Regions from separate parts of the Alkaliphilus flagellatus genome, predicted to be linked through region 1. Evidence: riboswitches for the same ligand, from Rfam matches in the RefSeq annotation. Region 1 holds a riboswitch; each other region holds the start of a gene.
The links. Region 1 has a riboswitch for thiamine pyrophosphate ahead of thiD (bifunctional hydroxymethylpyrimidine kinase/phosphomethylpyrimidine kinase). Riboswitches for the same ligand answer to the same signal wherever they lie in the genome.
Positions count from the first base shown of each region.

Region 1 (3,284 bases):
TGTATCAACAGGAATTATGACATTATTGGTATTAATATTTGGTGAAATAACACCTAAATCTCTTGCTGCACAATTTCCAGAAAAAGTTTCATTAAAGGTTAGTAAGCCTCTTTCTTTCATCGTTACTTTGTTAAATCCAATTGTTATTGTTCTTATGTATTTAACAAATGGAATTATGAATATACTAGGTATTAAAGCTGATAAAGCACAACCTATTATAACCGAGGAAGAACTGCGTACGATCGTTGCAGTTAGTGAGGAAGAAGGAGTTTTAGAAACTGAAGAAACACAAATGATACACAATGTTTTTGAATTTGGAGATCTTCAAATTAAAGATGTAATGATTCAAAGAACAGATATTGTTGCGATAGATATTGATCTTCCATTCCAACAGATTATAGATAAGGTTAAGGATGAGCAGTTTTCTAGATATCCTATTTATAAAGAAGGTATAGACAATATTATTGGAGTTTTAAATGTTAGAGATTTAATTTTCCTTGATAATAAAAAGGATAATTTTAATATAGAGGAGTATGTAAGAAAACCTTATTATACATTTGAATTCAAGAAAATTAGCGATACTTTTACAGAAATGAAGAAAAACAGAACCCATATGGCCATCGTGCTAGATGAATATGGAGGTACCGCTGGAATTATTACTATAGAAGATTTAATCGAAGAAATTGTCGGAGATATCGAAGACGAATACGATGAATTTGAAAGTGAAATCCAATTTGTTAAAGATGGTGAATATATTATAATTGGCAGTACCAAAATTAATTCAGTCAATGAAATTTTAGGTACAAATTTCGAGTCTGAGGATTTTGATTCCATTGGTGGCCTAGTCATAGAATCTCTAGGAAGACTTCCTAAATTGGGTGAAAAAGTAGAATATGATAATATTACACTTATAGTAGAGAGTATCGAAAGAAATCGAATAAAAACAGTAAAAGTTTATGTATAAAATAAAACCGATTGAGCAATATAAAATAATCTATGCCCTTGTGAAAAAATAAGTTACAGATAGGATATTCTCGAAGTGCCCAGACACAGTAGAAGGTGTTTTCGCAGATGAAGTGGTCGGTGTTAAATTTGATTACGCTTGTGGCAATTATGTCGAGAAATTCTTGAAACTCCAATCTTCCTCAAGAAGATTGGAGTTTCATTTTTCTTGCCATAAGGTTCATCCTTTCTAATTGTTGTATGGTATATAAAAAAAACCGCCACATTTGTGATGGCTGGAATTGAAAACAGGTTCTTGAACTCCTCCTCAAACGCTGTTATAATATATATTGAAGTTTGCGGGGGAACTACTTGTAGTTGAGAAGGTTAAACCTGACCCTTTGAACCTGTTGGTTAAGACCGACGTAGGGAAGCAAATCAATTATATCATTGTGTATATATAGTTGGAGTGCTTTTCAAATGAGAAAAGCACTCTATTTTTGTTTGAAAATAGGTGTCGAAAATTGAATATGGTTTATCGCTTGCGGGGGGACTACTTGTAGTTGAGAAGGTTAAAACCTGACCCTTTGAACCTGTTGGTTAAGACCAACGTAGGGAAGCAAATCAATTACATACTATGTTATTTATTGGGTGCTTTCCGTAATACGAATTGCACCCATTTTTTGTCTAACTATAAGGATAATCTGATTTCTGTTAGCACAGTATGATGATAATTATATATCCAATTTTAAAGGAGGATTTCTAATGAAAAAAGTATTGAGTATCGCAGGATCAGACTGTAGCGGAGGTGCCGGAATCCAGGCTGATTTAAAAACATTTTCTGCCCATGGCGTTTTTGGCATGAGCGTTATCGTGTCCATAGTGGCCGAAAACACAAGTCGTGTCATTGACATACAGGATGTTACGCCGGATATGATTCAAAAGCAGATTGACGCTGTTTTTGAGGATATTGAGGTTGATGCTGTAAAGATAGGTATGCTATCCACACCGTACTGTATGAAGGCAGTTGCAGAAAAGCTCCGTCAGTATAAGCCGAAGAACATTGTAATTGACCCTGTGATGTATGCAAAAAACGGGTGTCCGCTGATGAATCCAAATGCCGTTGATACGCTGATAAAGGTTGTTATTCCATGTGCAGACATACTTACACCGAACATTCCAGAAGCAGAAAAGATTTCAGGTATGACTATCAGCTCTATGGAAGACATGGAAGCTGCCGCAAAGCGGATCTACGAAATGGGTTGTCGAAATGTTATTGTCAAGGGCGGTCACGCTATTGGGAATGCCGTTGATGTTCTGTATGACGGCAGACAATTTTATCACTATGAAACATACCGTATCAACACCAAAAACACACATGGCACCGGCTGCACCTTTTCCTCTGCTATCACATCTAACCTAGCCCTTGGACTGCCTGTACCACAAGCGGTGGAACAAGCAAAGCAATATGTAACCACTGCCATTGAACATGCTCTTTCTATTGGAAAAGGAAATGGGCCAACTCATCATTTTTATGACCTGTATCGAAATGGTTTACAAAAAAGCGAGGTGCTTTAATGCCTGAACAATGGGATTTATATAATGTAAACAGAGAAAAAATGGGTATCCTGCATCGCCGAGGAGAGTCAATAGAAAGTGGATACTATCATCTAGTTGTCAGCATATGGATAATGAACAACAAGGGAGAATACCTGATGTCTCAACGTCATCCGAACAAGTTATATCCTGAATATTGGGAATGCACAGGTGGCTCTGTATTAGCCGGAGAAACAAGCTTGCATGGAGCTATTCGGGAAGTGAAAGAAGAATTAGGACTCTTCCTTGAAGGTAGGAATGGACGAATTATTTACAGCACCCGCAGAGAAGAAAGTCAAGATTTCTATGATGCATGGCTGTTTCATGCCGACGTTCCCATATCAGCTTTGACCCTACAAAAATCTGAAGTGATAAATGCACGCTGGATGACAAGGACGGACATTGATAATTTGTATCAGTCAGACAAACTTCATCCACTGCTGTTTTATTATATGGAAGTGCTGTAAATAAGAGATCATAAAAATGCAAATAATCATAACCAATAGTCATTTTTATTCTTGTCTAATAAGATATTTCGTCTATTATGACAAAAAGGAAGCAACTAAATTCTTGTTGCCTCCTTTTTTCATACCCTCTACTTTTACTATTTTCATCGTCTATAAGCTACTCTTAAATACTCCCTTATTGACCCATCAGAACAGAAGGTGTTGCCACAGATAAAATGATCTACATTAAATTTAACCACAGATATACATATCATGTCCAGAAATTCCAGAAAGCTTTAT
Region 1 covers NZ_JAHLQK010000001.1:425,111-428,394, reverse strand. Annotated here, with positions in the region: gene KQI88_RS01910 (HlyC/CorC family transporter) at 1-964, shown strand, start outside; TPP riboswitch at 1,294-1,392, shown strand; TPP riboswitch at 1,479-1,578, shown strand; gene thiD (bifunctional hydroxymethylpyrimidine kinase/phosphomethylpyrimidine kinase) at 1,708-2,520, shown strand; gene KQI88_RS01900 (NUDIX hydrolase) at 2,520-3,005, shown strand.

Region 2 (3,284 bases), on a different contig from region 1:
ATTAAAAACGGCTGCATTAAGAGGTGTAGACGTTAGATTACTTCTTCCGATTAAACCAGATCACAAAACTGTATTTTGGGCATCTAAGTCTCATTTTATTGAGTTGCTAGAGGCAGGGGTAAAGATTTATCAATATGGTAAAGGTTTTGTTCATGGAAAAGTATTTATTGTAGACAATAACTTTACTTCTATAGGTACAGCAAATTTAGATATACGAAGCTTTAATCTAAATTTTGAAGTAAATGCCTTTATCTATGATAAAGAAGTAAATTACAAAATAGCTAGAGATTTTATAGAAGATTTAAGGGTTAGTAAGGAAGTTCTGTTAGATGAATATGAAAAAAGGCCCTTTATACACAAGGTTAAAGAGTCTATAGCTAGAGTTTTTTCACCTATACTATAGAAAAAGATCTAGGGAGTAGCACAAAAACCATCCCTAGATCTTTTATTATATTACAAGAAAAAACTATTCTACTACGATTTCTTGGCTGCTTTCCCATACGCCATGGATATTGCAGTAGCTTTGAGCATAAAGAGTACCGGATTTATTTAATTTTACACTAGTGCATCCTACAGGTTCTGTAAAGTTTTCTCCCTCTCCATGAGCTGTAAATGTGAAGTTAGCAAGCTCCACTGGGAATTTTGCGCCTTCTGCATGAAAATATACTTTAAACCAAGATATGTAGTGTTCTAATGTATTTGGATGACCTATTGCATCACCTACAGATACTTTTAATTCAAAAGTTTCTCCTGCCTTTACTTTTTCAGGAGCATGTATTACTGGAACATGTTTTTCACCTTTCCAATCTCCGCTTTGTAAAAATTGACCAAATGTTTTCATTAAAATCATCCTTCCTTATATGTTATGTGTTTAAGTTTAATCATTATAACCTCAGTTATATATATAACCATTATTTTAGTTTTATAACAATTTTATTCATAAAATAAAGAACTACTTTTGCAGTTCTTTATTTTAATATATAATTTTAAACTATTATTTATATTGAAACTTTTTGTATCTGTTTTATAGCATGTTGCACTTGAGGTATAAGACTAATAATAGCACAAATTAATGTATCAGTTCCAATTATTAATCCATTTACTATAAGTGAGTAAAGTAGTGGATTCATACCCTCTGGTGCATAAGAGCCGAAGAAGATAACACCTGATAGGAAACTCATAAAGAATTTACCAAATCCTCCTATAAGACAAGATATAGCAATGTTTTTACGATATAATCCAGCTAGTCCCAAGGCTCCATAGGCTAAAGGATAGTCTAGAAAAAATTGTGCCCAATGTATTATAAATGGATCTTGGATTATATTGATCATACCAAAGGCAAATCCAGCCAAAATTCCAGGACCGGGACCAAACATTACAGCGAAAATAAACATAGGTAACATACTTGCAGGTGTTATACTACCACCTTGTGGGAAACGATATAGACGTATATAGGAAAGAACAAAAGATAGGGCTACACATAAACTCCCATATACTATTACTTGAGTATAATTAGATTTTTGAACCTCTTTTTTTCTTCTAAAAGCAAAGGCTACAGAAATTAATACTAAGGAAGCTAAAATGATGATGGTTATAGGCTTGAGTTCTAGTAATTTTTCAAACATAATAATACATCCTTTCTTTGTATCTATCACTGTATGCATATAAAAAACGTGAAAAGAAAGCCTTTTCACGTTAATAATGTACATAGAATCCGCTTTTCCTACGCAGGTTTTAACCTACAGGTTCTAAGGGTCGGAATACTCCTCTCAGCACATGGCACCCCCAGCGATAAATATTTTTTTCTTTTATTATAACACAATTTCGAAAATAAGTCTTAGATATTTATTTAGAGATAAGTATTATTTTGTTCTATAAAACTAGTACTTTATACCTATATATATATAAATAGCTTATACTATATATAAAAATATTACATAATTCTACAATATATGATAAAATAGTAACATATTTATATATTGGTATTAATTTCTTATTAGGAGGAAAAAACTGTGAAATCTATACGTAAGCAAATTATAATGTTTTTTGGATTGTCAATTACTACTTTATTAGTAATAATGGGATTTTTTGTTTACACACAAGTTAGTGATACTATTATACCTTTAACCGAAAGCATGATAACCCAGGTAGCTGACGCTAGAGATGGAGAAATATCTCAATGGATGCAAGGAAATAGTCATGAAGTTAAAGCAATATCATCAGAAAAAATTATTAGGTCTGGTAATTGGGAAGAAATAAAACCCTATTTAGAGTATAGAGGTACCCAATTAAGAGAAGATTTCTTATTAATGTGGTTTGCTGACTTAGATGGAAATTTTTATACAACAACTGGTGGTTCAGGCAATATAAGAAATAGAGAGGACTATAAGGCTATTGTAGATGAAAAGAAAGAAATGTACATATCTAACCCTATGATATCCGAAGTAACAAAGGAGCCAATAGTAACAATTGTACATCCTGTTAAGGATGAAGGTGGACAATTAATTGGTGTCTTTGCTGGGGTAATAAAAATTGATAAGCTATCAGAAATTGCTAATGATATTAATATAGGAAATAGTGGATTTGGTATGATCATAGACGGTACTGGTTTAGTTTTGGCTCATCCTGATGATGAAATAAGATTAAAATTAAACCTTAATACTGGTTCTGAAAATGGGTATGAGGGTCTAGAAGAAGCAGCACAAAAAATGGCATCTGGCGAGATAGGTACACAAATATATAAAGATGCAAATGATGAAAGAAGTCTTTTAATATTCTCCTCTATTGATAGCACTCCAAATTGGAGTTTGGCTATTAAGGTACCGGTTGATCAAATAAGACAGGGGAGCGATAGTGTTTTAAATACTATTGTTATACTGACATTAATTGTTATTGCAATAACCTTAATTGTATTTTATATTATATCAGGTTCAATAACTAGACCTATAGTTGAAAGTGCAAACTATGCAAAGCAAATTGCTAATTTAGATGCTTCAAAAAATATACCGGATAAACTTTTAAAAAGAAATGATGAAGTAGGTACTTTAGCAGAATCTCTACAATCAATTATAGATAGTTTAAGGGAGTTTATAGGTGCTGTTGGAAATTCTGCAGACCAGGTTTCTGTTTCTTCGCAAATTTTAGCCACTACATCTGAAGAGTCCTCTGTTGCTGCAGAAGAAGTAGCAAGAACAATAGAACAAATAGCTGAAGGGGCTACAGAACAGGCTAAAAACACTGAAGAAGGAGTAAGAAACACTGATGAATTAGGAGAAATTATTGAA
Region 2 covers NZ_JAHLQK010000002.1:289,783-293,066, forward strand. Annotated here, with positions in the region: gene cls (cardiolipin synthase) at 1-403, shown strand, start outside; gene KQI88_RS06300 (class II SORL domain-containing protein) at 467-841, opposite strand; gene thiT (energy-coupled thiamine transporter ThiT) at 999-1,625, opposite strand; TPP riboswitch at 1,703-1,797, opposite strand; gene KQI88_RS06310 (methyl-accepting chemotaxis protein) at 2,013-3,284, shown strand, end outside.
Region 2: linked by a shared signal. The riboswitch ahead of thiT (energy-coupled thiamine transporter ThiT) and the one ahead of thiD (bifunctional hydroxymethylpyrimidine kinase/phosphomethylpyrimidine kinase) in region 1 are both predicted to bind thiamine pyrophosphate.

Region 3 (3,284 bases), on a different contig from region 1:
AATAGACCTTTTCTCCATCAGAAATAATATCTACTGCTCCTGTTATTGCAACAGTACACCCCAACCTTTTTGAAAGCTCTATAGCTATTTCTTTTCCTCCATCTAATGGATTATCTATAGAATCTACTCCTCTAGTTAAGGCTTCTATCCCATAAATATTTTTAATTTCCGACATATTACCCCTAAGCACAGATAGTTTTACTTCCCTTAAAATTCTCTCTACTGCTTTATTTCTTAGAGTTGTTGCACCTACTCCTACAGGATCTAATATTACTGGAATATTTAATGTGTTGGCTTTTTTACCTGCTAATATAAAGGATTCTATAGTTCTTTCATTTAATGTGCCTATATTTAATACCAGTGCAGATGCAATTGATACCATTTCCTCAACTTCCTTTGGGTCATCTGCCATTACAGGACTTCCTCCTAAAGCTAGTACAATATTTGCACAATCATTAACTGTAACATAATTTGTAATGTGATGTACAAGTGGTTTATTCTTTTTTACATTTTCAAGAATTTCATAAAGATATCCATATAACTTCATAATTAACCCCCTACACTTTGAAAGTAATCTATCTTATAAAAGTCCAGCTTTTTTGTATAACTCATAGAAATGGTGCGTAGGTCCTACGCCTTTACCTATAGAGAAAGAATTTTCGATTGCAATGGTTATATAGTTTTTTGCCTTTTCTATAGCTTCGACAATGGAAAGTCCCTTACCTAGGTTAGATGCGATTGCAGATGATAATGTGCAACCTGTACCGTGGGTGTTTTTAGTGTCTATTCTAGGTGAATTATAATAAGTAAATACTGTTCCATCGTATAATATATCTACAGCTTCATCTTCTAAATGTCCACCCTTAACTAATACATATTTAGGTCCCATTTTATAGATTATATGTGCTGCTTTTTTCATATCCTCTAAAGTATTTATTTCTAGCCCTGTAATAACTTCAGCCTCTGGTAGATTAGGAGTTACTACCGTTGCCATAGGTAATAGATGGGTTATTAGAGCTTCTTTAGCTTCCAGTTGTAATAGGTGAAACCCACTTTTAGAAACCATTACAGGGTCAACTACTAAATTTTGAATTGAATATTTACTTAATGTTTCTGCAATTGTCTTTATTGTTTCTGTTTTAGAAACCATACCAATTTTAACTGCATCTACAGAAATATCATCAAAAATAACTTCTATTTGTCTTTGAATAATATCCGGTGAAATATCCTGTACGCCAAAAACTCCTTGAGTGTTTTGGACAGTTACTGCTGTAATAACACTCATTCCAAATACTCCATGAGCTGAAAATGTTTTTAAGTCTGCCTGTATTCCAGCTCCTCCACAGCTATCTGAACCTGCTATAGTTAATAGTTTTTTCATTTAAATGCACTCCTTTTCTCTATATCTCTATTAACAAAACCTGTTTTTAAAAGCATTTTAAAAATAAAATATCCTATAATTACACCTACTAAGGAGCTTAAAACAAAAGGCACTACAAATCCAAACATTGCAGCCTCTTTTCCTATAAAATATTTTGCAACTGGATAAGAAACTATTGCACCTATAATACCAGTGCCGAATACCTCCCCAACCATAGCATAAAAAGATTTCTTTGTTCTTTTATACAAAATCCCAGCTAAGAATGCACCTATCATGCTTCCTGGAAAAGCAAGCAATGATCCAGTACCTAGTAAATTTCTTATGAGAGAAATTACAAATGCAACTGCTACTGCATAGCCTGGTCCAAACAATACAGCCGTTAGAAGATTAATGCCATGTTGAACCGGGAAAGCCTTTGATACTCCTATAGGAAAATAAATAATGTGAGCACTTACAACCCCAATTGCCGTTAATAAAGATGCTGTAGTTAATTTTTTTGAATCCATTTCATCACTCTCCTTTTTGCAAAAAACAGAAAAATTCCGCTATTGCTAACGCAATGCCCCATGGCGCACTCAATTTTTAACATTCGTTAAAAATTTCAAGTGCTTAAAATACTTCCAGCTTTCTGCTTTCTTAATTAGCTCACTATAGCAAAAAAGTATACTTTCTTATACTAATAAAAAAAGCACAAACCCAATTGTAGGATTTGTGCTTAATTACGCATATAATAAAATGCCCAATACAAATACACTTTCCTACGCTGGTATTATCCAGATCAGGTTCTTAGGGATCAAAGACATTATAGGGTCTTTCTCTCAGCTGGCCTTTCCAGCTCTCCCAGTGTTTAATTCTAATTTAGTTTTATTTTATACCAACATAATAACACATAGTATTTTTATAATCAATAAAAACAAATAAGTTACAAAAGCTATAGCTTTAAAATTATATAACAAATCCTCCGTTAACACCGATAACCTGCCCTGTTATAAAATCCGCTTTATCCGATGCTAGATAAAGAACACTTTGAGCAACTTCTTCTGGCTTACCAAATCTTAATAGAGGTGTACATTCAACTAAACATTCCTTTTCTTTTTCATCAAGAAAGCTATTCATATCCGTCTCAATAATACCAGGTGCAACACAATTTACCTGAATATTCGAAGGTCCCAATTCCTTGGCTAAAGCTTTTGTAAAACCAATTATTCCTGCTTTTGCTGTAGAATAGTGGACTTCACAAGAAGCACCTACCATACCCCATATAGAAGATATATTTATTATTTTGCCTTGTTTCCTACTAATCATATGTGGAAGGGCACATTGAGAACAATTAAACATGCCTTTAATATGTACATTCATCATATTATCCCATTCCTGCTCTGTAATATCAGTAAATAACTTTTGCTCAGAAATACCAGCATTATTTACTATTACATCTATAGTCCCAAATTTTTTTATACCTTCATTAATCATAGCTTCAACTTCATCTCTTTTTGTAATATCCGCTCTGTATGCCAAAGCATTGTATCCTTCTTTTAAAAGGCTCAACTGTAAATCAAGAGCTTCTTTTTCAGACTTTAAATAGTTTATTATTACATTATAATTGTTCTGCGCGAATAGCTTTGTTATTGCTGATCCAATTCCCTTTGAACCTCCAGTTATAAGTACAGTTTTATTCACTAGTTTCATCTTCTTTCTTATGCAATTAAAAAATTTATACTTTCCTAGACTATAAAAAAGCTCCATTATGGCTTTATATCTTTAATTTTACCATAATGGAGCCTATTATTTATATTTTTTTACTCTACTATCATTAATCTCTCTAATTCTAATGGCTCTATATACTCTCCATCCTTATATGCCCTCATATTCCCACCAGAGATTTCATCTATTAAAGCGACGT
Region 3 covers NZ_JAHLQK010000003.1:154,157-157,440, reverse strand. Annotated here, with positions in the region: gene thiM (hydroxyethylthiazole kinase) at 1-547, opposite strand, end outside; gene thiD (bifunctional hydroxymethylpyrimidine kinase/phosphomethylpyrimidine kinase) at 581-1,381, opposite strand; gene thiW (energy coupling factor transporter S component ThiW) at 1,378-1,887, opposite strand; TPP riboswitch at 2,120-2,233, opposite strand; gene ymfI (elongation factor P 5-aminopentanone reductase) at 2,327-3,070, opposite strand; gene KQI88_RS08390 (phosphoribosylaminoimidazolesuccinocarboxamide synthase) at 3,181-3,284, opposite strand, start outside.
Region 3: linked by a shared signal. The riboswitch ahead of thiW (energy coupling factor transporter S component ThiW) and the one ahead of thiD (bifunctional hydroxymethylpyrimidine kinase/phosphomethylpyrimidine kinase) in region 1 are both predicted to bind thiamine pyrophosphate.